DNA from 2 places in the Pseudoalteromonas luteoviolacea genome. Region 2 is predicted to be linked to the other one. Evidence: predicted binding sites of a transcription regulator. Region 2 holds the regulator's gene; the other holds the start of a gene.
What was found. Region 2 encodes sigma-54, which starts transcription at its own class of promoters, with help from an activator protein. Its sites were predicted from a motif close to GTTGGCACGNNNNTNGNNT; they were not measured.

Region 1 (15,754 bases), 1.3 Mb from region 2:
TTACAACGTGAATTAAGAGTAATAGAGTAAAAACATGATATTAATTTCGATATTAGTGGCATTGATAATTGAGCGCTTGGGTGCCAAATCATCTCGTTGGCAAATTGATTATTATTTGGCTCAATACCAAACTTGGAGCTACCAAAAAAGCGCAGGCAACTGGTTATTTAAGACTAGCATTGGCGCTATGTCATGGCTTATGTTACCGGCACTGTTGGTCGCGCTTGTTTATAACCTGTCTGATTTTGTACTGTGGCAGATAGCATTAAATGTTGTTGTTTTATTGGTGTGTTTTGGTTGTGCCAAGTATCGTCAATCGTATAAAGGTTATCTTAATGCTTTGGCCAGAGATGACAAAGAAGCAGCAACTTTGTACGCATTGCAAATGGGTCAAACTAAAACGGAAGATGAGCCAAATGGAGAAACTTTTGGTCAAACGTTGGCATGGATTAATTTTACACACTACTGTGCAGTAATGTTTTGGTTCGTTGTGCTTGGTGCACCTGGTGCCATCATGTATGCGGCAACACGTGCTGTCGTAGAAGTGCTCAAAGATGATGTTAACGGTGAACCATCTCAAGCTGAACAAAAATGCATTGAACTAATGACGCCCCACCGTGGTCGCTTTGACGTGCTGTTTCACTGTCTTAATTGGCTTCCTGCGCGTTTGGCTGGTTTCGGTTATCTTATTATTGGTAACTTTTCGAAAGGAACTGGCAGTTGGTTGAAGTATTTATTGGACTTTAAAACTTGTAATCGCCAAGTAGTGACAGAAACGGCATTGTCAGCTGAGCAAATTGAACAACAGTATTTTGGCTGCACTTATGAAGCAGCCTGTATGATGCGCTTGGTAAAACGTAATGTTTTATTTTATTTGTTTTTAGTGGCTGCGCTGACGCTATTCGCTGGTTTAAATTAAGGTCACTTTAGTGGCTGACTAAAAGTGCTTAGTGAGCCACTCCTTTTTACGCAGTTGCATTCTTTCAATCAAGTGCGCCTCTAACCCCAATACAGGCATCATTACATCAGTCACATCTACAACATCACATACACCGTTAACCGACCAAAGCGCTTCCTCTAGGCCCTTGGCTTTATGCAAAGCATAATGACTGACATAGCGTAACTCATTGGCTAAGTGGTCCATATCAGGACGGCCTGTTTTTGAGACATAGAGGTGACAGATAAACAGAATCCCATTTTTGAGTGCTTTTTTAGCAAATAAAAATAGTTGCTCTATCGGTTCACCAAAAGGGATACACTGTGATTTAACGCCATGGTTTTGCTCATTGATTTGTTTTTCATCAAAGTGAATGAAGAGTGTAAATCTCAGAGGCTTATCTTGTCTGGACTTTTCTTTTAGCAAGTCAGTTAAAGGCTCTGCAACATAGTTGGTGGGGAAAAGTTTATCAGGAAATAGCAGCTCTAGGCCGTTGTGAGTTGTTAGATGCGGTAACAGGATATTATGAAGGGGAGATGGGTACAAGCCATGGCCTACCGCTCCAACCTCCATGTGTGATGCTTTTTTATGAAGGTAGAGCGGCAATTGACAAATGCTCTTAGTCACCATATTTCTCAGCGCAGTGGATAGGCCTGGTATTTTAGGGGCCTCTTCGCTTGGCTGAAGTTTGTCTTTATTGTTATCTATCAGTGCTGTGAAGAACTCCATTGCGGTATGTGTGGCACCAGCGACTTGTTTTACTTTTAAATTTATTATGGTTTTGGATTTGCTTACGGCCATGATTTCATATCTTAAGCCCGATAAAACATGTTGCTTAGTTATTTTTTGCAGATCAGGCAAGTCAATCGTGACTAAGTCTCCTTTTGTAATATCCATGGCATTGTCAACTTCAATCTGCAGGCCCATGACAGAGAAATCACGGGTATTGCCGTTCACAGACAGGTTATCAGAGATATTTAAGGTAACTGCTGTACGGTATAAAAAGCGTTTATGCGATCTTAAATTGACATACTCTAAAGCGACTTTTTCCAAAGGTGGAGGATTTTTGGATTTGCCATGACCAAACTCCTTGAGGCGATTGATGCTCTCTTGAGGGTAGGACAACTGATTGCAATGTGACTTAAGCTCTGACGTCGTTATTTCTGTCAGTAACATTAAGTGATGCACAGGCTCAATGAGGCCTTGTGCACGAGGTGGGGGACGCTTATTAAGTTTTTCAACATTTTTGCCCGCACTTTTTGGGAGTGATAATGGAATAAACGCATCTTCATGGTGGCTCGGCATTAACTGTACTTTAAATACACGCCAGCTATCTTTTTCGCTACCAAAACCCAAAAATAAGTTCTTTATCTCGGGCTTTTGTTCTAGCTCCCAATCAAATGCAGAGTAAAAATAAATTTTTCCACCATTAGAGTGTGTGAATGTATAGCAATATGCCTCTTTTACAGGAGCGGACTGCAAGAGTAACTTTTGTAGCCGTTTGTTATTGAAAACACTGTACAAACACGATGCTTTACGTTCGTCTTCAAAGTAATAATTGATGAAAGCATTGTTCTCATTGGTGAGCACCATACTGGGTAGAAGTAGGTTATTAAGTCGACTGAAGAATACAAAAAGAGAGCTGACTCTGGGAAGGTAATACTGCTCGTACCCTTTGCAAACAACAGCATCCATGGTGTTGTCTAAGTTAATTTTATAGCGTCGTTTATTACCATGGATGAAGCTTTCTAAAAACTCGTCAAATCCAGAGTTATTCTCTACAAAGGTGCGCTTTAAGCGAACATAATTATAATCAGAGTTTGACTCTTCAACGGCGACAACTTCGTATTGAATCCCTTCTTTCAAACCTAGTTCAAAATCTTGTTCTAATCCGACTAAACGCAGTGTGATGACATTTTTAGGGTAGACGTTATAGGCTTTTCCCAGTTTAATTTTTGCGCCGCTCAATGAGATGTCAGAAGTACTTGCTTGAATTGTGGTACCGCTTTTTAACTCAACCGTAATTTTGATAGAGTAGTTCATGCGCTCTTCAATTCGGCTTTCATAAGAAGCAAACCGAATAAGTTGTGCTTCGTGCTCAAAAACGACTAAAGGTTCAGTGTCATCTTGATCCTGAGCTTGTTTTTGCATCACCTTGTAATTATTGTCGGTGTGCATGACAGCCTCATAAACGGCCATGGTGTAGTCACCATGTTGGGCTACTTCTCGCTCGAAAACACTGATAGCGAGATCATCCATAAAGTGTTGCTTGCCATTATGTTCATATGGTTTTACATCACCAGAGACTTGACCACGCAAATCAATGAAGCGCGCTACTGGTTGAGATAAGCGCGTCATTTCCATTTTTAATAAGAATTGATCGGGTTTAGTGAGATGTGCGGTCTTTTGTTTGAAGATAAAATCAAAATTTGGATCGCCTAAATCTCCTTTTAGGTCATTAATAAGGTCTTGATGTAGTTCTAATTTATCTTCACTCATAGCTTTTCGCAGTTTGTCCGCAGACAATGTCTCATTGTTATTATTTCAGCCTTCGCCAATTTTATGTCAGTATAGCTACATTATTAACTTGTAGCTTAACTGGGTTTTCCATTTAAGCAATAACTATGCCTTGATATATATGGGAAAAAAGAAAACCGCATTTGTATGTAGTGATTGTGGAGCGGAATTTGCTCGTTGGCAAGGGCAATGTTCTGAATGTAAAGCTTGGAACACCGTAACAGAGTTTCGTGTACCTTCTGTAAAAGCTGCGCCACGCAGTGCAGGAACAACGGGTTACGCTGGCGTTGTCGAAGCAAAAATACAGACATTAGACGAAGTTAATCTAGAATCTTTACCAAGATTTTCAACTGGGTTCAAAGAGTTTGACCGTGTGCTAGGGGGAGGAGTTGTCCCTGGAAGTGCCATTTTGATCGGCGGTGAGCCAGGCGCGGGTAAAAGTACACTGTTATTGCAAACGATGTGTTTGCTCGCGCAATCTATGCCAACATTATATGTCACCGGTGAAGAGTCATTACAACAGGTTGCTATGCGTGCAAAGCGATTGGGGTTGCCAACAGACAAGTTAAAGACACTTGCTGAGACCAATGTCGAAACGATTTGCCAACTAGCGCTGCGGGAAAAGCCTGCCATCATGGTGATTGACTCTATTCAGGTGATGCATATGACGGATGTCCAATCAGCACCAGGGAGTGTGTCACAGGTGCGAGAAAGTGCTGCTTACCTCACGCGTTTCGCAAAACAAAACCAAGTTGCGATCATCATGGTAGGTCATGTGACTAAAGACGGCACTCTTGCTGGTCCTAAAGTGTTAGAGCATTGTATTGATTGCTCTATTTTACTTGAAGGGAGTAGTGATAGCCGTTTTAGAACGTTACGTGGCAATAAAAACCGCTTTGGCGCTGTCAATGAGCTGGGTGTCTTTGCGATGACAGGGCAGGGACTCAAAGAAGTTAATAACCCTTCGGCTATTTTCCTAAACCGAGGTGAAGAGCAAACACCCGGTTCGTTGGTTATGGTGATTTGGGAGGGAACTCGGCCATTGCTGGTAGAGGTTCAAGCGCTGGTTGATTATTCTCAGTTAGCAAATCCTCGGCGTGTGACAGTTGGTCTAGAGCAAAACCGGCTTGCGATGTTGTTGGCGGTCCTACATCGTCATGGCGGCTTACAGGTTGCTGATCAGGATGTTTTTGTCAATGTAGTTGGCGGTGTAAAAGTGAATGAAACCAGTGCAGATTTGGCTTTGATCACAGCTCTAGTATCCAGTTTTAAAAATTATGCGTTAGATAAACAACTAGTGGTATTTGGTGAGGTTGGTCTCGGGGGGGAGATACGCCCTGTGCCAAGTGGTCAAGAAAGGCTTCGAGAAGCTGCCAAACATGGCTTTAAACGTGCTATTGTACCAGTCGCTAATAAACCTAAAGAAGATATCGAAGGGATGGAAGTCATTGGTGTTTCCAGCTTAAACGATGCATTACAAGCGCTATTTTAAGGAATTACTATGAATAAAGCGGCTCTCACAGGCGTTGCTCTTGCTGTTGCAGGCGGCGTGGCAGGTGTAAACTGGTATGCAAATAAAACTGCAAGCGAAGTAGTTGAAAAGCAGATACAACAGTTTTCTGAGCAAACAGGCTTAACCGTGAGTTATCAAACTGTAGATTACAGCCTATTGAGCAATACGATAGTGTTGGAACAAATTTCATTTAAGGAACAGGCAACAGCTCAAGGGTTGGTAGAAATTGATAGGTTTTCTTTGAAAGGCTATGAAGAAGGCAAGATAAGCCCTTTGACTGAACTTCAGGTTCATGGTTTGTCATTGGCCCCTGAGTTTAAAGCCAACTCTGTTGAGGTGATACCGTCTATATTATCGAATGCGAAATATAACCTCATTTCTTCCATGCGATATGATGAGTCTAGCGGTGATAGTCAATTTGCACTGGATATGTCGGCAGAACAAGTGATGAGCTTTGGTATGAATATAGCGCTGACAAACAGCCGAGAATTTATGGAGCTTCAGCGTGATATTCAACAAATGCATGATCAAGGTGAGATGACTCTGGAAGCTGAATTGCAAATGCAGAGTAAAATGATCACCACTATGCAGGCTTTACAGCCAGTTGATATGTCCTTTTCCTTGAAAAATGAAGGTGAGTTAAAAGCACTTGTTGACGGAGAATTACAAAAAAATGGACTTAATCACGAGCAATTAAAGGCGATGTTAGCGATGCAAATGGAAAATGTGCCTGCAAGCGACAAGGCGAAGCAAGCGATTCAATCATTCATCGCAGGGTTGTCTTCACTAGAGGTGAGCATGCAGTTCCCTGAAAATACAAGTTTCATGCAGCTAGGGTTACAGCTTCAGCCTCTGGCCGCTAACCCGCAGGCATTAGAAGAGTTTTTAAAACTTGAAATTGTTGGCAGTTAGTAATTGGCAATAAAAAAGGCGAGGAAAACCTCGCCTTTTTTGTGCTTGAATTTTGTCTATTTGTCATTTAGAGCAAGCATTAACTCACGTTTGCGCTCCAATCGTACCAACATCTGATCTGCTAGCGGTTTGAACTTTGCAAGTTCTTGCTTTGGTAGCGATAACGATTTAGGCAGTTTAACTGTTCTTGGGTTGCGATGTGTACCGTCTACCAAAAACTCATAGTGTAAATGTGGTCCTGTGACACGCCCTGTTGCACCAACTGTACCTATTTTATGCCCCTGCTTAACTTTTTGCCCTGTTTTTACATGTAGTTTATGCAAGTGAAGATATTTAGTTGTGTACTGGCTGCCGTGTTCAATAAAGACGTAATTACCGTTGAGGCGGTTAAAGCCTGCTTTTGTTACTCGGCCATTACCCGCAGCAACGACTGGGGTGCCTACTTTAGCGGCATAATCGATACCTCGGTGTGGGCGCACTTGTTTGGTCACAGGGTGTAATCTACGCGGGTTGAAATTAGAACTAATATATTTAAAGTTAACTGGTGCACGTAAGAAGGCTTTTTTCATGCTACGGCCCTCGGGTGTATAAAACTCACCATTGGTGTGCCTGATTGCCGTATAGCGGTCGCCTTGGTTCATAAACTCTGCGGCAATGATCTTTCCATTACCAATCTCCTCACCATCAACATAGTGAGACTCATAGACCAAAGTAAAGGTATCACCTTCACGAATGTCATTGGCAAAGTCAACATCCCAACCAAAAATATTAGCAAAGTTCATTATTTGTCTTTGCGTCAACCCAGCAGAGATGCCCGCAGTCCAAAAGCTTGAGCGTATCTTACCACCGGCTGTTTTTTCGCGTGTTTCAATTTCTTTGCTGGTAATCTGAGTTGCATATTTACCATCTTCAGTGCGAGTAACATAAAGCGTATCGGTTTTGGAAAGCACATATTTAAGTTGTGCAAGATTCCCTTGTGTGTCGTTCGCAAAGCTGAGAGTTTCACCCGGATGGATCTTTGTTAGCTTGCGGGTCTCTTCATTGGTATTGACTAAATTATGCAATGTCTGTGCTGAGTAACCCGCCCGTTTAAATAAAACGGCGAGACTGTCACCGGCGCGAACTTTGTGGTCTGCATAATCATAAGTAACTGTATTTTCTTGTTCTTTTGTTTCTTCAACTGCTTCGCTTAAAGTCGTCAGCAGTTCTGGTTGTTGTTCTTCAACTTTAATTGGAAGTTCATAGCGCTTGCCAACTTCTAATGCATCATCTTTATGATCTTTAGATGCAGTGGCTTTTTCTGAGGGCAGCAAGGCTATCCCAACCATTGCAGCTAACAAGCCGACAATAAGCATTTTGTGTTTTTTGGGAAGCTTATTTACTGCAGGTACCATAACGTGCCTTTTTCGCTGTCAAGAAATTTTATGAATAATAGTGCAGCATATACGTAATAAAGCGTTAATACCAGTATTTTGTGCATTTAAACTCCGTGCAATATAGGCTAGAATCGAGCGATAAACTGAATATTGTGTTGGAGTGATAATGGTGGACATTGAAACTGCATTTGCTGAAATTAAGCGCGGTGCAGAAGACATATTGATTGAAGATGAACTGAAAGAGAAGTTAAAGTCAGGTAAAAAGCTGCGTATTAAAGCTGGATTTGATCCAACAGCGCCTGATTTGCATTTAGGCCACACAGTACTAATTAATAAATTAAAAACTTTCCAAGATTTAGGTCATGAGGTCATTTTCTTAATTGGTGATTTCACAGGAATGATTGGTGACCCTACGGGAAAAAATGTCACTCGTAAGCCGCTTACCCGTGAAGACGTACTTGCCAACGCAGAAACCTATAAAGAGCAAGTATTTAAAATCCTTGATCCAGCCAAAACAACGGTTGCGTTTAATTCTCAGTGGATGGAGAAATTAAGCAGTGCGGACATGATTAAGCTTGCATCACGTCAAACTGTTGCTCGTATGCTAGAGCGTGATGATTTTAAAAAGCGTTATGCTGGCGGCCAAGCAATTGCAATACACGAATTCTTATATCCATTAGTTCAAGGGTGGGATTCTGTTGCTTTGGAGGCGGATGTTGAGCTTGGTGGTACTGATCAACGCTTTAATCTATTGATGGGCAGAGAGTTACAAAAAGAAGAAGGGCAAAAGCCGCAAACAGTTCTGATGATGCCTCTGTTAGAGGGAACTGATGGCGTGCAAAAAATGTCTAAGTCATTGGGTAACTATATTGGTATTACGGATGCACCAACAGAAATGTTCGGTAAGGTGATGTCTATTTCGGATGACTTAATGTGGCGTTACTATGAGCTGCTAAGTGCTAAGTCATTATCAGAAATTGACGGGTTGAGAGAAGAAGTTACTGCGGGTCGTAACCCACGTGATATTAAAATTGACTTTGCCAAAGAGATGATTGCTCGTTTCCACAGTGAAGATGACGCACAAGCTGCGCATCAAGACTTTATCAAGCGCTTCCAAAAGAACGCTCTACCTGATGATATTCCTGAAGTATCAATTAGCATCGAAGGTGACACAACTTTTATTGCTAACTTATTAAAAGAGGCTGGCCTTGTAGCAAGTACTTCAGAAGCGATGCGCATGATCAAACAAGGTGCAGTAAAGCTTAACGGTGAAGAGAAAATCACTGACACTAAATTAGAAGTGTCTAAAGGTACCACAGAAATTTACCAAGTTGGCAAGCGTAAATTTGCTAAAGTAACGGTAAACTAATCGCCAAACTTGATAGCCAAGTAGCAGTTGCTATTTGGCTATATTAAGTTAAGCGCAAACCAAATTAACACAGTTAAACCTAACCAAAATAGTCTCATACTGCCTAATAGCTTTAGCATGTGCTGAATATCTTCAAGTTCAGGCTGCCTATCACTACCTATCCTGATGTTGTCAAAACGTTCGCTGATGTAAAACCTTGGTCCTGCAAGTTGTACATGTAAATTGGCTGCAAACAATGCCATTATCCAGCCTGAATTTTTATTTATATAGTGCTGTGCATAGTGTTTTAGGTAGTGCTTTGTTTTAGCTAAATTTTGTGTGAGTGCCATGATTAATACAAAGCCTCGCAATGGAAGCCATTCGAGTATATATATTGAGCGCTGCACTGGGCGCATAAATGGATGATTTGCGCCTAACTGTTGACGCCAGCTCTGATCGCAAAGTAACAAAAGTTTATAGGTAAGTGCGAAATAGGGGCCTGCTGCAACATAAAAAATCGTAATAAGATAAAAATGACGTACCGTATTAAGGGCAAGTGAGTCTAAGCAAGCTTTAATGATCCCGACCTCAGATAACTTATCAGTATCTCTAATTACAATGCTTTTTAGCAGTTGCTTTGCAGAGCCTTTTTGGCCTTGAGATAGGAGTTTTGCGATTCGCTGAGCACGTGTTTCAAAGTGAGTATCCAAGCACAAAAATAAGATTAAACCGCCAAACCATTGCGGATAGAAAGAAATATAGGATAAGAAATAAAGCAAAACAACCACGGTAATTGTCGGTAAAAAGCAAGCAAGCGTACCTGAAAGGAAATGTTGAGCGTCAGAGTTTTTTTTACTTACGACCCGTTTAGCTAAATTACTGGTGAGCAGAGAAAAGATTGTATTGGGGTGATAGAGCTTTGACAGTTTCAGGCTAAATGCACATATCAAGGCTAGGCAGAAGATAAGCAAGCCCTCTTGGGCTTGCAAGAAGCTCAGTGTCACTTACAGACTTACCTGTTGTAGGTTTTCAAGTAAAGCCACTACTAATTTTGATGAGTTGACCGAAGCGACTTCTAAATATTCATCAAATGATTGTGGAGACTCTTTTCCTGCAATGTCTGATAACGAGCGGATCACAACAAATGGTGTGTTGAGCACGTGACATGCTTGTGCAATCGCAGCGCCTTCCATTTCAACCGCTAACATGTTGGGGAAATCTTGACGAGTTTTTTCAATGCGCACAGGATCACACATGAAAGAATCACCAGTACAAATTTGGCCTACCATTGTTTGAATATCACCGACGGCATGAATACTTGCTTCAGACGCTTTGATTAGTGCAGGGTGTGCTTCAAAGCCTGCTGGCATTTGTGGTACTTGGCCAATTTCATATCCAAATGCAGTTACATCTACATCATGATGACGTACTTCGCTAGAAATCACCACGTCACCTACGTTGAGTGATGGCTCAAACCCGCCTGCAGAGCCAGTGTTAATCACGCAGTCTGGTGTAAAGTTATCGATAAGCAATGTGGTCGCAACTGTTGCCGCAACTTTACCAATACCTGATTGAACCAGTGTTACTTCGTGGCCACCAAGCTCGCCAGTGTAAAATGTGAATCCACCTTTAGTCAGAGTTTTAGGTGATTGCATTGTGTCACGTAAAATCGTAACTTCTTGCTCCATAGCACCGATAATGCCAATTTTCATAATTCATCTCTTTGTATTTTAGATACTGCTTATTATATACATTCTTATTTTGAAAGCATTATTTCGTCGGTAAAACTGTAGAGCTTGCTGCTGATAAACTCAAGCAGCAAGTGTATTGTTAGATTTCTGCAAGTGCCTTAGCTTGTGATGGTGATAGCACGGCAGGTTTGTTGTTGCGATTGCGTACAGGCTTTGTTTTGTCAGGTTTTTGGCCTAACTTGAATAAGATAGCCGCGCGAACTTCTGGGCTTTTGTATCCTGATTTTATCTTCATTCGGATATGAGGGATCCCAGCAGATTCAAGTGCACCACTAACAAACCAGTCTTTTTGAGCTTTGTGGCCATTTTTGTTGGCGTTATTTACCAAATCTACAGCAGCCACTATATTAAGTGTACTTTTATCAACCAAAACATAGTCTAGCTGTTTGTTTTGTGCTTTTGTAATAGCGGAACGTCGAGCTTTTTTCGATAAGCCAGGTTTACATTCAATGACATCGACTAATTTTACACGGCTAACAATTTTATACCTATCACCTACAGCTCGCTCGAGGAGTTGTAAAAATGAGGCTTCTACAGTCGTAAAAACAGAATCTTTACGGTTAAACGGATAAGGGTTGCCACCCACGTCGGTATATTTAGAAATTACGATAGAGGCAATAACTACAAGCGCTAAAATAGCTAAAAGTGTTAACTCCATAAATCACTCCACGACAACAAATTGACTTTGGTAATTTATAAGCAAAGAATGTGCCGGAAGTGATTAGAAGGCGGGCGCTAAATATTATTTAGCGCTTAAAAAGTCTTTTATGCTTTGTAGCCGCCAGTGATCCCTTTAACTGCGTAGGCAACGGCATCATGAGCGTGAAGAGATTCATAGTGGTTGATCTTGACGTAAAAGTCGGCAAAGTCTTGTTGGTTTAAAAGTGTTTTCAGCTTTCTTGCCGCATCTTCACAAAACATTAAGTTTTGTCCGTTTAATCTTGCAAACTCTTGCTCGTCTTCACGTTTTACCGCAGCTTGAACTGGTGTTTGTAATTCTTGCTCTGCAACGTCTATCAACCCTTTAATATCGAATTCTTGAGCACCCTTCGGTAACTGCACCTTGATATTTGCAATAGAACGCTGGGAATGAGGTGTGGCTACTATGCCTTCCGTTGTCCCAAGCCATGCATGTACACTTTCATGATCTAGAGGTTGTCCGGCAAACTTTTCTTCGAAGGCATTTTGAATAAGTTGTCTTGCTAATGCCGCAGAACAAGGGCATGTTGATGAATAAGTGACATCAACAGCAAGCTCGATACTGAGTTTTTGCTCTTCTAGAGAGGCTGTGATGGTTACTGGGTAGCTTTTCCAGCCTTGTTTGCCACTAAGCAGTGACGCACGGCGAAGAGGTAGATCAAATTTAATGATTACTTTGGCTGAGTTGCTTAAGCCTTCATGCGTGGTTATGAATTGATCTAATAAGGCAGTCAGTGTTTCTGGTGATAAAGACTGTTCACATGAAAGTTTGTCTAAGGCTAGGTAAAGCCTAGACATATGTATGCCTTTGGCATCTGGCTTATCTAAGCTTACATATGTATCAGCTTTAGCAGTGACTGGAATATCATTTAGTCCTTTGCTGGCAAATTGAAATGGTAATTCAATATCTCCCATTCCTACCCAGTCTAAAGTTCCGGTTTTCAGCGCAGCAGCACTGTTCGCAATGTCTGGCATTGAAGTTGGCATTTAAACTCTCTTTAATCACGACCTCAGAAATGCTTTTATATTACACTAATTCGAGTTTTTTTTCTGTTGATATTCTCATACTGAATAAAGAAAAAGTCATGTAATGTGCAAGATTTGATACATTATCACATTTTTATTGTGGGTACTTTAAACGGTAGTCAATTTAAAAGTTTGAGATTTTTCAATAAAGTTACAGTGCTTGGTCGCTCGCATATGTGCTCAGCTGAGGTATAATAGCGGCGTTAACAAGGTGACTATTATTATGCTTGATTCTTCATTTGGGTCTTGGGCTCGAATTCTTTCTAACTTGGTTCGAAAATACGGTGAACGTAAAGCTGGGGCAATTGCTTATACATTGGTATTGGTTGCGTCTTTGGTTTTGTCTTGTATGTTTTTTTATGTGGCGCTTGGTTCTGTCACTTTGGTAAATGTACTTTCAGTTGTCGTTTTCGCAGCCTTGACCTCACCATTACTGATATCGGTTGCTGTGTTTGCGATCCGGCAGTTGGAGAGTTCAAAAGAGTATTTAGAATCAGCAACTCAGCAAGAAAAATTGCTTAACCAAACGCTTAAAGACAATATTAATCGCCTCAATAATGAAATTGATGAGCGTAAAATGGCCTTGCATGCGAAGCATCGTGCAATTGCTGAGCTACGAAATGAAATAACCGAGCGTCGCAAAGCTGAGCAGGAGCTTGCTCAACAAAGTATGTTGCTACGTTCTATAGTCGATTCATCCCCTGATTTATTTTATTACCGAGATGAACATGGTGTGTTTGCTGGATGTAATAAAAAATTCGAGCAGGTAATTGGAATTGACAGCGAGGGATTGATTGGTAAAACCGCAGATGAAATTTTCATCGATCAAGCTGTGCCTAGAGTATTAGAAACAGATACACAAGTTAGCGCAACTCAGCAGACACTCTCTTTAGATGTAGAGTATCCAGTACAAGATGAAAACCGCTGGTTTGAAATGCGCAAGTTACCCTTTATCAATAATGAAGGCGAGTACATTGGGTTACTGGCTTTTGGTCGTGATATCACTAGCCGTAAAGAAGCTGAGCAAGCACTTGAAACCGCTTATAAAGATAAAGGGAAATTTATTGCCACCTTAAGCCATGAACTTCGAACACCACTTAACGGTATTGTGGGATTAACCCGCATGTTACTGGATACCGAGTTGACGCAACAGCAAAAAAGTTGGTGTAACACGGTATTTTCAAGCGCGGAGACGCTGGGTAACATATTCAATGATATTATAGATTTAGATAAGATTGACCGCGAGCAGTTAGACATTGCGACAGACAGTATTAATGTATCTGACTTTATTAATGATGTAGTGAATTTTTCAGATTTGATTGCTGACCAAAAAGGGCTGGAATTCAAAATTCAACGTTCTGGTGTACTAGATATACATGCATTGCTGGATCCGACGCGTTTGCGTCAGGTACTTTGGAATCTGATAAATAATGCAGTTAAGTTCACGCATAAAGGCAGTGTTACTTTAGAGTGTCGCAGAGAAAACCGTGAATGCGGGCCTTGGCTTTCTATGAGTATCCTAGATACTGGCGTAGGGATCTCATCAGAGCAGCAAGATAAAATTTTTGATATGTACTATAAAGCGCCTGATGCTGAAGGTAACAATGCGATTGGATCTGGTATTGGACTTGCGGTGACAAAGGCGCTCGTATTGGCGATGAAAGGCAAAATTGCAGTCAGTAGCATGCCAGGCCAGGGGAGCCGCTTTGATGTAGAAATACCATTAGAACTGTGTACCGCACCTAGTCAGCAAAGTTATGCAGGTAGGGAGTTATACATTTTACTTGTTGAAGATGTCCCGTTGAATGCTGAGATTGCAACAAATTTACTTGAGCAACGTGGTCACGAAGTCATATGGGCTGAAACTGGTGAAGATGCACTATCTCTTGTTCAAACCGAAGATGATTTAGATCTTATCTTGCTGGATATGCAGTTACCCGATTTAAATGGTGATGAGGTTGCAAGGCAGATCCGTGAGGACAGCCATTTTGATAGTTTACCGATAGTTGCGCTAACCGCGAATGTGCGCAGTGCCGAGCAAGAACTACAAGGGATCAGTATTCAAGGAGCACTTGCTAAGCCTATCAATACGACTAAATTGGATAAAATGCTCGCTGAGTTATTTGGTATCGATAGCATCAAAGAAGAAGCGAGCGCCCAGCAACACAGTTCGATTGAGGTACTAGATATAGAACGTGATTTACTCGATATAGAGACTATCACTGATTTTGTTGCATCTATGGGTGTTGATACGTTTAAGCGCAGTTGTGAGCTATTTGCGAAACTAAATCCAACATACTGTGACGAATTGAAAGCAGCTAATCTAGAGGGCGATATAGCTGAGTACGGATCTGTGGCACACAAATTAAAAGGCGCAGCCGGTTCAGTGGGGCTCAAAACTGTTCAGCAGCATGCAAAAGTAATGGAAACTGAGTGTACTGAAGTAGACGAAGAGAAGCGAAGGTTGTGGGTGGCAGATTTAGAGGAATTAATAAGAGAAGGGCAGTTAGCCCTTCACTCATTAATTGCAAAACTCGCTGAAAACTCTTAGCGAACTATGGTTGAGTGTTATCGATCTTGCCAATGAAGCGATAACCTTCACCATGAATTGTGCTGATAAGTTCAGGTGTATTGTTGTCGGTTTCGAAGTGCTTACGAATACGACGGATAGTCACATCAACGGTACGGTCGTTAGCGCGCAGCTCACGGCCTGTCATGTGCTTAATAAGTTGTTCACGGCTGAAAATACGACCTGGAGAGTCAAGCATTAAACGAAGTGCTCTGTACTCGCCTTTAGGTAGACGCTTAGATTCACCTGTTGGTGACGTTAAACAGCGACTATTTTCGTCTAATTCCCATCCATTGAACGTGATTACACCGTTACTGTCGATAGTTGACTCTTCAGGTGTTGATCCTGTACGTGAAATAAGATTACGTACTCGAATAGTAAGTTCACGAGGGTTGAACGGTTTCGTGACGTAGTCGTCTGCACCGATCTCTAAACCTAATATTCTATCGACATCGTTATCACGACCTGTTAAGAAAATTAAGCCTACATTTTTTTTCTGGCGTAACTCACGAGCCAAAATAAGGCCGTTTCTACCAGGAAGGTTTATATCCATGATTACACAGTTGACATCGTCGTTTGCTGTCAATTTTTCATGCATATCATCGCCATCAATGGCTTCAATTACCTTATGACCTTCGGCTTCAAATAAACTAACGAGGTTCAGTCGAGTTACGTCTTCATCCTCAACAATTAGAATGACTGGCGTTTGCATTATTAATTAACCTTTTCGGAATGTTTTATTTACAAAAACTTCGGTGTTATATAATAAAACCGAATGTTAACGATTATAGGAGTATATTCAATTGTTAACAAGTAAAATCAGTCAGGATAGAACTTAGAAACTGCGAGTAGCCTAGAGAGCACTTTAAAGTTATGTTGTGCAACTTCTTGTCTGTTAATATATAACCGAATTTTACTCCCTTCTTGGACCAAGGAAGCAATCCCACCCCCTTCCAGAAATTCGATACTTTCGCCTACAGTCACCATATTTAAGGTAATTGTATCGGTCCAAGAAGATATTATATCATCTTCCATTGTTTCATCAATGTATGTGATATCACAGCGCTTAGAAAGTTCCCTAAAAGGGTCAGAAAGGTTTACTTTTA
Region 2 (15,754 bases):
GCGCACAAGTCATTAGTATGACGGGTAATTCCAATTCAACTATGGCGCAGCAGGCTGATATTCACCTTTGTATTAAAGTATCACAAGAAGCCTGCCCTCTTGGTTTAGCGCCAACAGCCAGTACCACAGCTACACTGGTTATGGGTGATGCACTCGCGGTTGCCCTACTCGAAGCTAGAGGGTTCACTGCTGATGATTTTGCCCTTTCCCACCCAGGCGGCAGCTTGGGCAAAAGGTTATTGCTGACCTTAGACGATATAATGCACAAGGGCACAGATGTCCCAGTGACACCTGCAGGTAGTTCAATCAAAGATGCATTATTTGAAATGTCAGCCAAAGGACTTGGTATGACAGCTATTATTAATGAACACAAGCAACTTTGCGGTTTATTTACTGACGGTGATTTACGTCGCGTTATTGAGCAAAAAGTCGATCTACATAACGATACTATTGATTCCGTTATGACTATTTGTTGTACTACAGCATTTTCAGATATGCTAGCAGCTGAAGCGCTTAATATCATGGAAAAGAAACGGATAAATGGCCTCATTGTCATTGACGAGAACAAACACCCAATTGGGGCACTCAATACTCAAGATTTATTGCGCGCAGGAGTGATTTAAAATGCAATTTAGTGAGCTTTATCAACAAATCTCAGTACAGGTCAATGACAAAGCCAAGGCAATTAAACTGCTAATTTGCGATATTGATGGTGTGTTTTCAGACGGTCGGATCTATCTTGGAAATCAAGGGGAAGAGCTGAAAGCATTCAACACCAAAGATGGCTTTGGCATAAAAGCACTAATTGAAACCGGTGTTGAAGTCGCCGTCATTACAGGTCGACATTCAGAAATTGTTAAGCAACGTATGACTAGCTTAAATGTGAACCACATTTATCAAGGCCAAGAAGATAAAGTCCAAGCTTATGAAGAATTAAAAAATAATTTAAATTTAACTGATGAGCAAATTGCATATATCGGTGATGATGGCCCAGATATCCCTGTCATGCAACAGGTCGGTTTCGCTGTGGCCGTAGCAGATGCGCACCCACTGGTAAAAAACCTGGCTCATTATACAACCTTAATGCCAGGTGGATTTGGCGCGGTAAGAGAGTTAACAGACTTACTTATGCTCAGCCAAGGCAATGAGCTTCTCTCTAAAGGAAGCAGTACATGACTAATTTACGGGTGATTTTACTCGTATTGTTCAGTGCAACTATGTTGTGGCTATGGTATCCATTTTTGACCCAAACAGAGCAGCCTGCACAACCTGAAGAGACAATTGCCAAACCGGACTATGTTGCTATTGATTTGAAACAAACCTCCTTTGCCGAAAACGGGCAATTGAGTTATCAGATCACAGCACAAAGAATGGAGCTATATCAGGAGCTTGGATTCAGCCACTTTGAAGTACCCATTTTTGTTTTACATAATGGACAGCACAATTGGCAGCTCACTGCCAATGAAGCGACTTTGTATGAAAATGATACTTTGATTTTAGAAGGCAATGTTAAAGCAACCAATTTAAATGATGCAGCTATGATCACGCACATAGATGCAGACAACCTCCGGCTTGAAATTACGAACCGGATGATGCGCTCAGAACAACCCGTGATCATAACAGGGCCTAATGTAACCATTACAGGTAAAGGGCTAATCGCCGATCTCAATATTGAGGTTATTGAACTAATCAACCACACTGAAACGATTTATGATAAGCAATAAATTAAGTGCAACCATACTATTAACTTGTGCCATAGGGCTACTTTCGCCAAGCGTGTTCGCTAATAATAACCCTGAGCAAGTCATCATCAGTTCGGGAAAACAACAAGCGCAACTACAAACTAATATTGGCGTTTTTGAAGAAAACGTAGAAATTATTCATGGCCAAAGAAAAATTTTTGCCGACAGACTTGAGGTGCACCGCAGAGAAGACCTCGGCGAAAACAAACAATTATTAGTAGCAACAGGCTCTCCGGCAATTTTCCAAGAACGACAAACTGACGGTAGTTTATTGAAAGCCAGTGCAAATGAGGTCCGCTACGACGTCGCGAATCGATTATTGACCATCAAAGGTAATGCAGAAATTAGTCAATCCGGTCAGAAGATTTCTGCCCAAGAGATCCTCTATGATATGGAAAAGCAATTAATTAGTGCGCAAAAGGCAAATGAAGAAGGTAAACGTGTAAGAACTGTTTTACTCCCAGTTGAAAAAGAGCAAGACGGAACCAAGGAGCCACAGTGAGTACACTAAAAGCGACGGCACTGGCCAAAAGTTACAAAGGCAGGCAAGTAGTAAAGAATGTTGAGCTAAGTGTTGAAGCAGGTAGCATTGTTGGTTTACTGGGCCCAAATGGTGCCGGTAAAACAACTACGTTTTATATGATTGTCGGCCTAGTCCCCAGCGATAAGGGCGCTATTCATATTGACGAGCAGGACATTACGCTACTGCCAATGCACAGCAGAGCCCGTTTAGGTATTGGTTATTTACCACAAGAATCTTCAATCTTTAGAAAGTTAACCGTCTATCAAAATTTAATGGCGATCCTTGAAACGAGAAAAGACCTCAACAAGATTGAACGCGAAAGAATATTAAATGAATTACTTGATGAATTTAACATTCAACATATTCGTTCAAGCTTAGGTATGGCACTCTCTGGTGGTGAGCGTCGTCGCGTTGAAATTGCTCGCGCTTTAGCCGCTGATCCAAAATTTATTCTATTAGATGAGCCTTTTGCTGGCGTTGATCCCATTTCAGTGTTAGATATAAAGAAAATTATTGAGCATTTAAAAAACCGTGGGATCGGCGTTTTGATCACAGATCACAATGTACGTGAAACATTAGATGTATGTGAGAAGGCATATATTGTTTCCCATGGCGAATTAATTGCTTCAGGTAGCCCTGAACATGTTTTAGCGGATCAAACCGTTCGAGATGTCTACTTAGGCGAACAATTCAGGCTATAGTTAAGAACAAGCGTAACAACGAAAAGGATTGTTAGAGATACATGAGGCAATCGCTACAGCTGCGCATGGGGCAGCAATTAACAATGACACCACAATTGCAACAAGCAATCCGCTTGCTGCAACTGAGCACATTAGACCTCCAGCAAGAAATTCAAGAAGCACTGGACAGCAATCCTTTATTGGAAGTAGAAGAAAACGAACAAGAGTCTTTTGAAAATGGTCTAGATAAAACCCATGAACAGGCACAAACAACGGATAAATCGGAATCAAATACTGAAGAACAGGTAGAAACGCAGCTCAGTGATTATGAGCAAGACACAGACACGGCACTCAATAAAGAGACACTCAGTGATGAGATGGCAATGGATGTCACATGGGATGAATATATCAGCGCTGCGCCTGTAAGCTCGTCTGGGCCTATGCCTGAAGATGAAAGTGTCTATCAAGGTCAAACAACCGAAAGCCTTCAAGAGTATTTGATGTGGCAATTAGAATTAACACCTTTTAGTGCGACAGACCGACTTATTGCGCTGTCTATTGTTGAGGGGGTTGATGATTCAGGTATTTTAACCGTCTCTTGTGAGGATATTCTAGAGAGCTTAAACAAAGACAATGACCAAGAGCTTATTGAGCTCGATGAAATTGAAGCCGTATTGAAGCGGATTCAACTGTTTGATCCTGTTGGTATCGCCGCTCGCAGCCTTCAGGAATGCCTGATTGTTCAATTAAATCAGTTTGCATCTGATACTCCTTGGCTCGAGCAAACTAAACAGGTCATTGATGAGCACATCGATCTATTAGCAAATCGTGATTATCGTACTATCATGAAGAAAACAAAGCTCAAAGAAGGCGAGCTTAAAGAAGTGATGACGTTAATTCACAGTTTAAACCCCAAGCCAGCTGCCAGTATTGTGCAAGAAGAGGCTGATTATGTGATACCTGATGTCTCTGTTAAAAAGATAAAAGGTCGCTGGGTCGTTGAACTAAACCCTGATTCGATGCCTAAAATCAGAGTGAATGATCACTATGCAGCGATGTCACGCTCGGTAAAATCCAGCAGTGACAGTCAGTTTATTCGCTCACATTTACAAGAAGCCAAATGGTTTATTAAAAGCTTAGAAAGCAGAAATGAAACTTTAATGAAAGTTACTAATTGCATTGTTCAACAACAACAGGCATTCTTTGAACATGGCCCTGAGGCAATGAGACCTATGGTACTCAATGATGTTGCTGAAATGGTTGATATGCACGAGTCGACAATTTCTCGGGTAACAACGCAAAAATATATGCACACGCCTCGCGGCATTTATGAATTGAAATACTTCTTCTCGAGCCATGTTAGTACCGAGAACGGTGGTGAATGCTCTTCGACAGCAATTCGAGCGCTCATCAAAAAGCTAATCGCTGCAGAAAACTCAGCTAAGCCTTTAAGTGATAGTAAAATTGCAGATGTATTAGCAGATCAAGGTATTAAGGTGGCAAGACGTACTATTGCCAAATACCGAGAGTCTTTGGCTATTCCACCGTCTAATCAACGTAAAAGCTTGATTTAGACGTAACAAAAGAAGGAAAAATGCTTATGCAACTAAATTTAACTGGTCGCCATGTAGAAATTACCGATTCATTAAGAGACTACGTAACAAGTAAGTTTGCGAAGCTAGAAAGGCATTTTGATCACATAAACAATGTACATGTAATCTTAGATGTCGAGAAACTCATACAAAAAGCAGAAGCGACGTTACATGTTAATGGAGGCGAGCTTTTCGCTTCAACAGAACATAGAGACATGTACGCAGCCATAGACGGCTTAATTGATAAACTGGATAGGCAAGTCATTAAACATAAAGAGAAGCTAACTCGACACTAATCATGAAACTTAGCACACTAATTTCCGAGGACTGTAGCAAAGCTGCGGTCCTTTTTAATAGTAAAAAAAGAATACTCCAATATATCAGTGAACTGGCTCAACAAAAAATTCCAAACGCCAATCAGCACGATATTCTTGAAGCTCTCCTCAATCGCGAAAAATTAGGTAGCACAGGCATAGGTAAAGGCATTGCTATTCCCCATGGCCGGTTATCAGGTCTCAATGACGTTGTTGCCATTTTACTCGTAAATCAACAGGCTATTCCTTTTGACGCTTATGATGATCGCAGTGTAGACATATTTGTAGCACTCATCGTACCAGATGGTGAAAATAAACAACATTTAGAGACCTTAGCAAGTATCGCTGGTAAACTAAATGATAAACATTTTTGTAAGCGACTTAGGCAAGCGAGTAACGACAACGAGCTTTACCAAGTCCTTGTTGAGTTTGATAAATAATAGGAATTAACCGTGGAGCTCATAATTATCAGTGGCCGTTCTGGCTCAGGTAAATCTGTTGCATTAAGAGTATTGGAAGACTTAGGTTATTACTGCGCTGATAATATTCCGGTCAATCTCTTACCTGCATTGGTTCGCAGTGTTTCTGACAGTTATAACAAAATCGCCGTCAGTATCGACGTGAGAAACCTACCAAAAGAACAACAAGAATTTCACGATATTTTAGAGTACTTACCTGGATTTGCGAAGCCACAGGTATTTTATCTAGACTGTGACGACCAAACACTGATTAAGCGTTTTTCAGAAACTCGCCGATTACACCCCCTGTCATTAAATGACCTTCCGCTTGATTTAGCTATTAAACAAGAAAAGAATTTGCTCGAAGTATTGATCCGACGAGCCGATGTAACCATAGATACAACGGATTTAAGTGTGCATCAATTAGCTGAAAGTGTTCGTGAGAAAATATTGGGTCAAAAAGACAAACAGCTAATAATCACATTCGAATCTTTTGGCTTTAAACATGGTATTCCAAAAGAGGCTGACTACGTTTTTGATGCACGTTTTTTACCCAACCCACATTGGGAGCCTGAGCTAAAGCCGTTAACGGGTTTAGACCAACCAGTTGTCGACTATTTATCTAGCCATAGCATAGTACAAAAATTTATATGGCAAATTCAGACATTTATGCAAACTTGGCTCCCCCATTTAGAGCGCAATAATCGCAGCTATTTAACGATTGCTATTGGATGTACCGGTGGCCAACACCGCTCAGTTTACTTAGCTCAAACTCTTGGTGAGCGTTTTCAAAGAACACATTCTAATGTGAAAATTCGCCACCGAGAGCAAGAACAATGACTCAATCGCATCAAGGCCTTTTTCTAATAAAGAATAAATTGGGATTACATGCAAGAGCTGCAACGGTATTGGCACAACTCTCCACCCAGTTCGATGCGGATATTACACTCTATCAAGGAGAAAAAAGTGCGCCAGGTGATAGCGTACTCGCTTTACTTCTGTTAGAAAGTAGTCAAGGCAAAGAAGTTAAAGTCACGTGTACAGGTCCAGATGCGCATGATGCCCTAATAGCAATAGGAAACCTTATAGAAAATAAATTCCATGAGGACGAATAGCGTATAGGCGCTATCTTAATTGCCATTACAATACTTTCTATGCACAGGATGCCTGTGATTACACTAAAATGTCATAAGTTACATTTAAATTAAGCAGCTATAATCATTATATAATTTTTTCTATTACACTATTATATGTAGCAATAATTGAAGGTCTTCAGCTTCAATAGAGCATGCAACCGAGATAAAGATCAGTTTACTGGAAGGCCTTAGTTACACGCTAGAAAAGCACTAAATAAAACAAAGTAGCCTCCTATAACGGCTCATAACTCACTATCATGTTTTCTTTAATTTGAAATTTGGAAGCCTATGCCTGACGTTTTTGAACAAGACTATACACTGGAACAATTACAACAAGTAACCAAAGCAATAAACAGTGGACAGTTTGTTCAAGTTAGACAAACACTTGCTGAGATCCCTCCTTGTGACACCGCACTTTTACTCGAGTCCTCACCACACAAAATAAGGACGACACTCTGGCAATTAGTTGACCCAGATATACAAGGTGATGTACTCGAAGAACTATCAGAAGACGTCCGATTAAGTATTATTGCCAAGATGGAGCCGGAACTTATCGCGGCAGCCACTGAAGATATGGATGATGATGACCTGGGAGAAGTGCTCAGAAGCTTACCTGTGCCCATCTATCAAGACGTCATTAGCGCAATGGACAGCCAAGATCGGGCACGTGCTACGCTCGCTTTATCTTACAATGAAGGCTCTGCCGGCGCGTTAATGAATGGCGATACCATCACCATTCGTCCTGATGTCAGTTTGGATGTCGTATTAAGATACTTAAGGCTAAAAGAAGAGTTACCGCAAGGTACTGACGACCTCTATGTCGTAGATAAAGAAAACCGCTTTTTGGGGTCTTTATCAATTGGCATTTTATTAACCAACCCACCTGACAAGCTCGTTCAAGAGCTTATGAATGAAGAACGAGAAACCATTCCCGTTACTATGCCTGAGAGTGAAGTCGCGCAACTATTCGAGCGTCATAATTGGATCTCTGCGCCTGTTGTCGATGATCATACTCAGCTGCTCGGTCGGATCACCATTGATGATATCGTTGATGTCATCAGAGAAGATGCTGAACACAGTTTAATGAGCATGGCTGGTTTAGAGGATGAGGAGGACACCTTTGCGCCAGTTATGAAAAGTAGTCAAAGGCGTTCAATTTGGCTTGGTATTAACCTACTCACAGCTTTGCTCGCAGCCTTTGTCGCTAGCTTTTTCGAGAGTACCCTAGATATACTTCCAATTTTAGCTGTGCTTAATGGCATAGTGCCAAGCATGGGTGGCGTGGCGGGCAGCCAAACTTTGACTTTGGTGATCCGTGGTATAGCACTTGGCCATGTCAATCAAACTAACCAAAAGTTTCTGTTAGGAAAAGAGCTTGCTATCGGTGCATTAAATGGCGTGTTGTGGTCTCTGTTAATAGCGGGCGTAGTAGCACTATGGCAATGGGATTTTAAACTTGGCGCAGTCATCGCCTTTGCTATGTTTATGAACTTAGTCGCAGCGGGGATAGCTGGTGCCAGTATTCCTTTGATATTAAAACGTATGAAGATAGATCCAGCGCTCGCTGGAAGCGTTGTGCTAACCACAGTCACGGATATTGTCGGTATTTTCGCTTTCCTAGGAACGGCTACTTGGTTTTTACTCTGAGCTATGCTCAGAGTAACTTAGTCAGTTGGAGATTATTCACCGGCAACCTGCATGTTTTCAATCAAGATTGAACCTGTTTGAACCGCACCGCGTAATTCAATATCCCCTCCGATTGCTTGAATATTTTGGAACATATCTTTTAAATTGCCAGCGATGGTAATTTCACTCACCGGATACTGTATGTCACCATTTTCAACCCAGAAACCCGCAGCGCCGCGAGAATAATCACCAGTTACAGTATTAACCCCTTGCCCCATCAACTCCGTGACTAATAAGCCTGTGCCCATTTCATTGAGTATGGCGTTGAGATCGTCATGCGTCTTGTTCACTAACCAGTTGTGGATCCCACCAGCATGACCTGTCGCATGCATACCCATTTTTCTCGCCGCATAACTAGCCATTAAATACGTTTGCAGCTCTCCACCTACAATAATATCTCTGTCTTGAGTATAAACGCCTTCACTATCAAAAGGTGTTGAGGCCAACCCTTGTAACAGATGTGGCCTTTCTTGAATAGAGACACAAGGATTAAAAATTTGCTTACCAAGTGTATCGAGTAAAAAGCTCGATTTGCGGTATAAAGCACCACCGCCAATCGCCGAAACCAAATGTCCAAATAAGCTATTCGCGATATCAGAACGAAAAACAACAGGTACTTTCATTGTTGACAGCTTTTGACTATTAAGTTTTGCGAGTGTCGACTCCGCAGCTTCAATGCCAATCGCTCGCGGATCTTTTAATTTGTCATGTTTTCTAGCTATGCTGAAGGCCGAGTCTCGTTGCATCATGTCGCCTTCTTGACCAATCACCATGGTACTTAAAGTATGTCGAGAACGAGGAAAACCCGCTAAAAAACCATGGCTATTACCATAGACCCTTAGCCCCTGATGAGAAGCCAAGCTCGCCCCATCTGAATTCACAATACGCTCATCAAACTCCAAAGCTGATTTTTCGGCTTCAATACAATATTCAATCGCTTTTTGTGGAGACAAATCCCAAGGGTGATGAAGATCCAGATCAGGAATATCTGTTGCCATAAGCACTTTATCAGCCAGCCCATTACACTCATCATCCGCCGTGTATTTTGCAATTTCAATGGCTTTTTTTACCACTGAACGTAAAGCCTGCTGACTAAGGTCAGCTGTAGAAGCCGACCCTTTATGATTACCGACATACACACTGATCCCCAAACTGCCGTCTTGGTTAAACTCAATCGTATCAACTTCACCCATTCGAGTGCTTACAGACAGTCCTGAGGTACGACTCATTGCCGCTTCAGCAGAAGTTGCGCCTAATTCAGAAGCCATCGTTAATACTTCAGAGACGGCATATTTCACTTCGTCGATTTGATGGTTTATAGAACCAGTTTGGTTATCATTCATGTTGCTTTTCCAAATGCTTGTAAACTCTTCAATCCTAACACAGGACATACAATTTCGCTGAGATAGATTACGAATGACCTCACTATAGCGATATTTTTCTGCGCTTCTTGGTATAATCAATAATATTGTAATATTAAATGGCCTAATATCATGGCAAAAAAACCAGATCACAACGTCGACGACGAAGAAATCATCTATGTTTCAAAGAGTGAGTTGAAGCGAGATGCGCAGCAATACCAACAACTAGGAGTTGATATTGCCGAACTAGGTAAAAAACAACGAGAGAAACTCCCACTTACCAACGAGCTCGTTGAAGCCATGGCTCTTGCAGATAAAATTCGTGGCAAACACGATGCATACCGCCGCCATATGAACTACATCGCTAAAGTGCTGCGTACCACAGAGAATGTTGAGCAACTTCAAACCGCTTTAGATATGTTACTAAACAGAAATAATCAAGCTGAAGTGTTACTTGGTCAGGTCGAAAGAGTCCGTGATGACGTACTAAAATTGGGTGACAGCAAAATTAATGAGTTACTTGAAGAACATCCAACAATGGAACGCCAAAAGTTACGCCAATTGGTTCGTCAAGCAAATAAAGAATTGAAAGCGGAAAAGCCAGCCAAAGGGTATAAAGAGTTATTCCAATATCTAAAAGAAGCAATCTTACCTTAGTCGGTTATGTGAGGGGAGTCACGCCTCCCCTACTCTTTATTGGCGGTTAAGCTGTGCCACCCACAGTAAGTTGATCAATCTTAAGACTTGGTTGACCTACCCCAACAGGGACACTTTGACCATCTTTGCCACATACACCGACGCCTCTATCTAATGATAAATCGTTGCCAACCATAGAGATCTGCTGCATGGCTTCTGGGCCATTACCGATCAAAGTGGCACCTTTAATTGGCTGTGTTACTTTACCATCTTCAATTAAATACGCTTCTGATGCCGAGAACACAAATTTGCCTGATGTGATATCAACTTGACCACCGCCAAAATTGCTCGCAAATATCCCTTTTTTCACTGAGCTGATAATTTCCTGCTGAGTGCTCTCTCCTGCCAACATATAAGTATTGGTCATTCTTGGCATAGGGAGATGTGCAAAAGACTCTCTACGTGCATTGCCGGTTGGCTGTGCGTCCATTAGACGCGCATTCATCTTGTCCTGCATATAACCTTTTAGAATGCCGTTTTCAATCAGCACATTATATCCGGCAGGCGTGCCTTCATCATCAATATTCAATGAGCCGCGACGATTTGCCATCGTACCATCATCTACCACCGTGCACAGTGAAGATGCAACTTGCTCACCCACTCGGCCACTAAAAGCAGAGGCACCTTTACGATTAAAGTCACCTTCCAGACCATGACCGACGGCTTCATGTAGCAGCACACCTGGCCAGCCCGATCCCAACACGACAGGCATGGTGCCTGCAGGTGCATCAATCGCGGTTAAATTAACACGCGCTTGCCTGACCGCTTCTATTGCATAGCTCATCCAGCGCGGTTGACCGTCTTCTAACTCTTTAAAATAGCCGTAGTCTAAACGTGCGCCCCCCCCTGCACTACCACGCTCTCTTCGGCCGTTATTCTCAAGCAGCACAGAGCAATTTAGCCGAACTAAGGGACGGATATCAGTTGCAAAAGTACCGTCACTTGCTGCGATTAAAACTTCTTCATATACCGCTGCAATTGAGCACACCACTTGCTGTGCATCGGGTGCAAGTTCCCTAATCGCACTGTCCACTTCTCTGAGCAAGGTGATCTTCTCTTCGTCACTCATACTCAATAAAGGTTGAACAGGTTGGAACTGTATTGGCGCTTTGACGTCAGTAAAGACCTGCACTGTTTTTGATTCACCTTGCTGTGCAATCGACCTAGCAGCTTCCGCAGCTTGGTTGATGGCCTCTAAATTAATTGCATCTGAGTAGCTAAACCCAGTTTGCTCACCACTTACGGCCCTAACACCAACGCCCCGCTCAATGTTATAGCTGCCCTCTTTGATGTTGCCATCTTCAAGCACCCAAGTTTCATTGTAACTGGATTGAAAATACAAGTCGGAATAATCCACATTGTACTGATGGATATAATTAAGTGTTTGTTCCAGCTGCTCTCTAGTTAACTGACTATCAGCTAACAAGCTTTTTTCAACTTGATTCATATCATATTGCTCTTAAATCGATTGTGCTTGAATACAGGCATCGTATGCCTAATATCATACAGCTCGGTAAAATCTAACTGTCTTTGAATAGGCTGCAAAGATAACATACTATCATCCAACACCTCTCCCCATGGAGAAATAATCACACTGTGTCCATATGTTTCTCGTCCATTTTGGTGCAACCCGACTTGGGCCGCAGCAATAACAAAACACTGTGTTTCAATTGCTCTGGCCTGCAGTAATGGTAACCAATGCGCTTTACCCGTTACCGTGGTAAATGCACTAGGCACCAATAAGATATTCGCTTGCTGTTCACGTTGAACTTGATATAGACCAGCAAAGCGCATGTCATAACACACACTTAAGCCTAGTCTACCAAAGGGGCTATCTACAACAACAACTTGACTGCCAGCTTCAGTAAAGTCAGATTCTCTATAGCGTTTAGATTTGTCGCTGACATCAGCATCAAATAAGTGAATTTTATTATACTGAGCGACTAACTGGCCCTGGTCATTAAACAAGCAGCTAGCTGCATAATATTTACGACTAGTTGCTTGAATAGGGATTGTGCCTGCGCTCAGCCAAATACCTTTCTCTTTGCAAAGCTTAGCGATTTTATCTATCCATAAATCACTGGATTTTGCCACGTTAAACGTATCACTTCCATTTGCGCAAAATGCCAACCAAGCTTCAGGCAAGCACACTAAAGTTGGGCGCTCAACACGTATTGCATCGAGTTGCTGAGTCAAATATGTAAAGTTATCCTCAGGGGCAATGTTTGAACACATCGGGATAACAGCTACATTCGCCTGTTTTGCTACCATCATATTGCTTCCACTCCAGCGTAAGTATCTAACTTAAAGGACAATATCGGTGTGTTTATTGAGCTCATCGCTAACCTGAGTATCCTTTTTTACAGGTTGTTCTGGCGCTTCAATTGATGGCTTTATGCCTAAGTTTTCTGTACTTTTTTGCCCCTCACCATCTTGCTTTCCTTCTTTGAGTTTCAAAGAAGAAGGTGATGAGGAGTCCACTTGTTCAGGCTTGTCCTGTTCACCTTGATTGGCGTCTTGTTTTTGGGATGAAGGGGCTAGGTTTGGTTCCTCAGGCGCTGCAACACCAGGTATAGTCACCTCTCGACTCTTACGGTCAACCTCTGTCACAACAGGTTCTTGCATCGTACCTGTCACCTTGAAGTTAATTTCAGATATAACTCGAGCAGAATGGATCACTTTATCAATTGCTAACGCCGCAAGCCCTGTCACAGGATTCACCATCCAACCCACAATGACCGGTAAACTGGAAGTAACTTGTGGTGCAATTGCTAAATCATAATTGATTTCATGGGTCTTTAAATTGACATACCCGGTAATGCTCAGGTCAGCAGGTACACCATCCATTTTTGTGTCCTGTGTATACGCAACGCCATTATCTATTTGCAAGCTGCCTTCCATCTGATTATAGAAAAAGCCTTTAGCAAACACATCTCGAAAATCTAGTTTTAGTTTTCGAACCAATGAGTCCAAACTCAGTAATGAAAAAACACGTGCTCCTTGGTCACTGATGTCTGTTAAATGCCCTTCACCAAGTTGCCACTGGATCTCCCCACCCAATGTTTCCCAATCGAAGTCATACGGTGCTGCGCGCCAATTTAGATCGAAATCAATATTCGCTTGAGAGTCCTTAACGGTGGAAGTAATATCAAACTCTTCCATTAAATCGCCAAAATCCGCACTGCTTAAATTGCCATTAATTTGCGATACGCCATCTTGCCAACTGCCTTTCGCCGAAAGAGTATGTGTGCCTTTATCAACATTAAGATTGCTGATTATCAGTTGTTCGCCATTTCCCGAAAATGCTAGGTTCACCCTATCTAATTGATATTGATTAATACGACAATCATCACAGCCAAACTCTATGGCAGGGAGATTGACTAACCACTCATCGCCTCCTGTATGCGCTTTGGGTTTTTCCGTTGCTTCTGTCTGTTGAGTATTAACCCGCAGATAGTCCGCTTGCACACGAATAGGGTTTGTATCTTGACTGGGCAGCAGTACTTGTGCCCTAAGCTCTTTGCCGTTCAAACGCATTTCAAACCCGTCACTGTCTGGCTTCATCTGCATTTCAATATCGTTGAATAGGATATTGCCGATGTGCAGCTGACCTAAGTTTGCACGTATTTCACTAAATTGGGGTAATAAGCTTTGGGTTTGCTCAGTGGAGCCTGTAGTTTGTTCAATAACTCTATCGAGAAATTCAAACCAGTTATCGAGTTGCAATTCATCTTGGTCAATGGTCACGGAGAAACCCGGTCTGTCTAATCCCCGATTCTGCTTGCTGATAACTAGGTGTGCTTTTTCAAACCGGCCACTTTGATTGTCTAAAATACCGTTGAAATAGAGTAGATCGTTAACATTGGCTGTGATCAGGTTAGAAATATCATCTCCTCTCACCTCACCAATTAACTTTCCCTTCGCCTGTGCTAACTTGTTATACGGCGCGGGCAGTGTCACAGCAGTACCGCTCAGATCAGAGCTAAAGCTCGCCAAATAATTAAACCCCTGCTCGGTAAAATTCAATGCCAAATTGGTATCTAGCACAGTAGTACCGGCAATAAACCCATCCATCAGGCCAGTGCCATGCGGCAATAAAGCTTCACTATTAGCAAGCAATGATGTTTGCACATTCACCTCATAGCCTTGTTTATCACCACTGCCCATCACCGAGAAGTCGATAGGCATTTGCAGCCAAGTTGCTTTCGCATTCATGAGCTTGATTTCATCGTCTTGAAAAACGAGCTCACCGGTCACGTTGTCAAGCTGCATGCCCGGCTTACTTAAATAAACGCGGTTGTTGTTCAGTAGTACATTACCTTTAGCAATCACATTCAGATCTTTAAGATCTATATCAAGTGCGATATCGCCCTGAGCAAGCCCTTGCCCTTGCACAACTTCCAAAACATTGACTAAAGGATCTGCAATGGGGCTATCTGCGAAAAAGTCTTTTAAACTGGCAGCCTCTGTTTGTTGCTTGATCTTGACGTACAGATTATCAGCTTGTTCTAGGTCAGGTAAACTTACGAGCACTTCACCGGTTATGGTCTGATTAGACAGCTTGCCTGAAGTAGCTAAGATGTCCATGCGTTCATTGTGGAAGTGTAGCTCAACTGCCGCCTCTTTAACGCTTTGCCAATCGGGTGCAAACAAAAATTCCGCACCATGTATCTTCGCCAATACCTCAAATTGTCCCTGTTTATCACGAAATGGGAACGCACTTAACGGTCCTGATAACAATACTTGGGCACGGACATCTTCGCCAGCAATGATCCCACGATCTAAATACTCAACGAGATTACCGTGCATTAAATCGAGTGGAAAATAATGGCCTGCAATAGCAGCATCTTTGGCAAATGCCTCCGCATATAAATCTAGTTCAGGGAATTCGAACAATCGTGTATGAAACTCAAGTGCCACAGCAATTTGCTTGTTACTGACCCATAAATTGTCCGAATTAACATGCCAATTATCTTGCTTATCCTGCCAAAAATGAATATCACCATTGAGTTCATCAATATCAATGGGTGCTATAAAACGCGATCCAGTCACAAGTTGCTGCTGATGCGCACTGACACTGACAACACCGCGCTCCTTTTGCCAGTTGAATTCCAGATCAAGTCCTTTAAGCCCAGGGACTTTGTCACTTTCTTGCCAACCTATATTTTTAAACGCCCCCCAGGCCGTTGTCCCATCACTGTCACTGAAAGACAGTTTTGCTTTACTCAATACTCCTTGAAATTGACTCTGTTCAATGCCTTTAGCCCAATTGTAATGCGTTAATGCTAAAGCGTGGGCAATAGGTTCTAAATTGAACTGTTGTATCCAAAAAGTAGTGTCTGAATTAGACCACAGTCCCTGAAAATGCATTGGCGGGTATTCATGACCATTGCTGCTAAATAAAAATTCAGAACTTGACAGCGACCAATCTTTTCCGATTGGTACAAGGCGTACTTGACCAGCTTCCAGCCCCAATTTATTTGACTGGCTGCTGTCTAGCCAAGTGACATAGCTTGGCTGTACTTCAATCAAAATATCCCGTAATTTACCCTGCTCCAACTGCCCC

Region 1: S4054249_RS03240 (DUF2726 domain-containing protein) is a predicted target of sigma-54. The motif match lies at 11,052-11,070, and genes of this name have one in related genera.

Annotation. Positions count from the first base shown of each region.
Region 1 covers NZ_CP015411.1:769,624-785,377, forward strand. The annotation lists gene ampD (1,6-anhydro-N-acetylmuramyl-L-alanine amidase AmpD) at 1-30, shown strand, start outside; gene ampE (beta-lactamase regulator AmpE) at 35-919, shown strand; gene S4054249_RS03205 (PilZ domain-containing protein) at 938-3,436, opposite strand; gene radA (DNA repair protein RadA) at 3,576-4,946, shown strand; gene S4054249_RS03215 (hypothetical protein) at 4,956-5,879, shown strand; gene S4054249_RS03220 (peptidoglycan DD-metalloendopeptidase family protein) at 5,936-7,273, opposite strand; gene tyrS (tyrosine--tRNA ligase) at 7,425-8,624, shown strand; gene S4054249_RS03230 (cobalamin biosynthesis protein CobD/CbiB) at 8,663-9,607, opposite strand; gene mtnN (5'-methylthioadenosine/S-adenosylhomocysteine nucleosidase) at 9,608-10,315, opposite strand; gene S4054249_RS03240 (DUF2726 domain-containing protein) at 10,434-11,012, opposite strand; gene folE2 (GTP cyclohydrolase FolE2) at 11,120-12,040, opposite strand; gene arcB (aerobic respiration two-component sensor histidine kinase ArcB) at 12,303-14,630, shown strand; gene arcA (two-component system response regulator ArcA) at 14,635-15,360, opposite strand; gene S4054249_RS03260 (YfiR family protein) at 15,468-15,754, opposite strand, start outside.
Region 2 covers NZ_CP015411.1:4,420,241-4,435,994, forward strand. The annotation lists gene S4054249_RS19035 (KpsF/GutQ family sugar-phosphate isomerase) at 1-623, shown strand, start outside; gene kdsC (3-deoxy-manno-octulosonate-8-phosphatase KdsC) at 625-1,176, shown strand; gene lptC (LPS export ABC transporter periplasmic protein LptC) at 1,173-1,724, shown strand; gene lptA (lipopolysaccharide transport periplasmic protein LptA) at 1,711-2,244, shown strand; gene lptB (LPS export ABC transporter ATP-binding protein) at 2,241-2,966, shown strand; gene S4054249_RS19060 (RNA polymerase factor sigma-54) at 3,008-4,519, shown strand; gene hpf (ribosome hibernation promoting factor) at 4,546-4,833, shown strand; gene ptsN (PTS IIA-like nitrogen regulatory protein PtsN) at 4,836-5,291, shown strand; gene rapZ (RNase adapter RapZ) at 5,304-6,149, shown strand; gene S4054249_RS19080 (HPr family phosphocarrier protein) at 6,146-6,424, shown strand; gene mgtE (magnesium transporter) at 6,734-8,092, shown strand; gene pmbA (metalloprotease PmbA) at 8,125-9,474, opposite strand; gene yjgA (ribosome biogenesis factor YjgA) at 9,625-10,149, shown strand; gene tldD (metalloprotease TldD) at 10,196-11,635, opposite strand; gene S4054249_RS19105 (carbon-nitrogen hydrolase family protein) at 11,632-12,462, opposite strand; gene S4054249_RS19110 (YhdP family protein) at 12,493-15,754, opposite strand, start outside.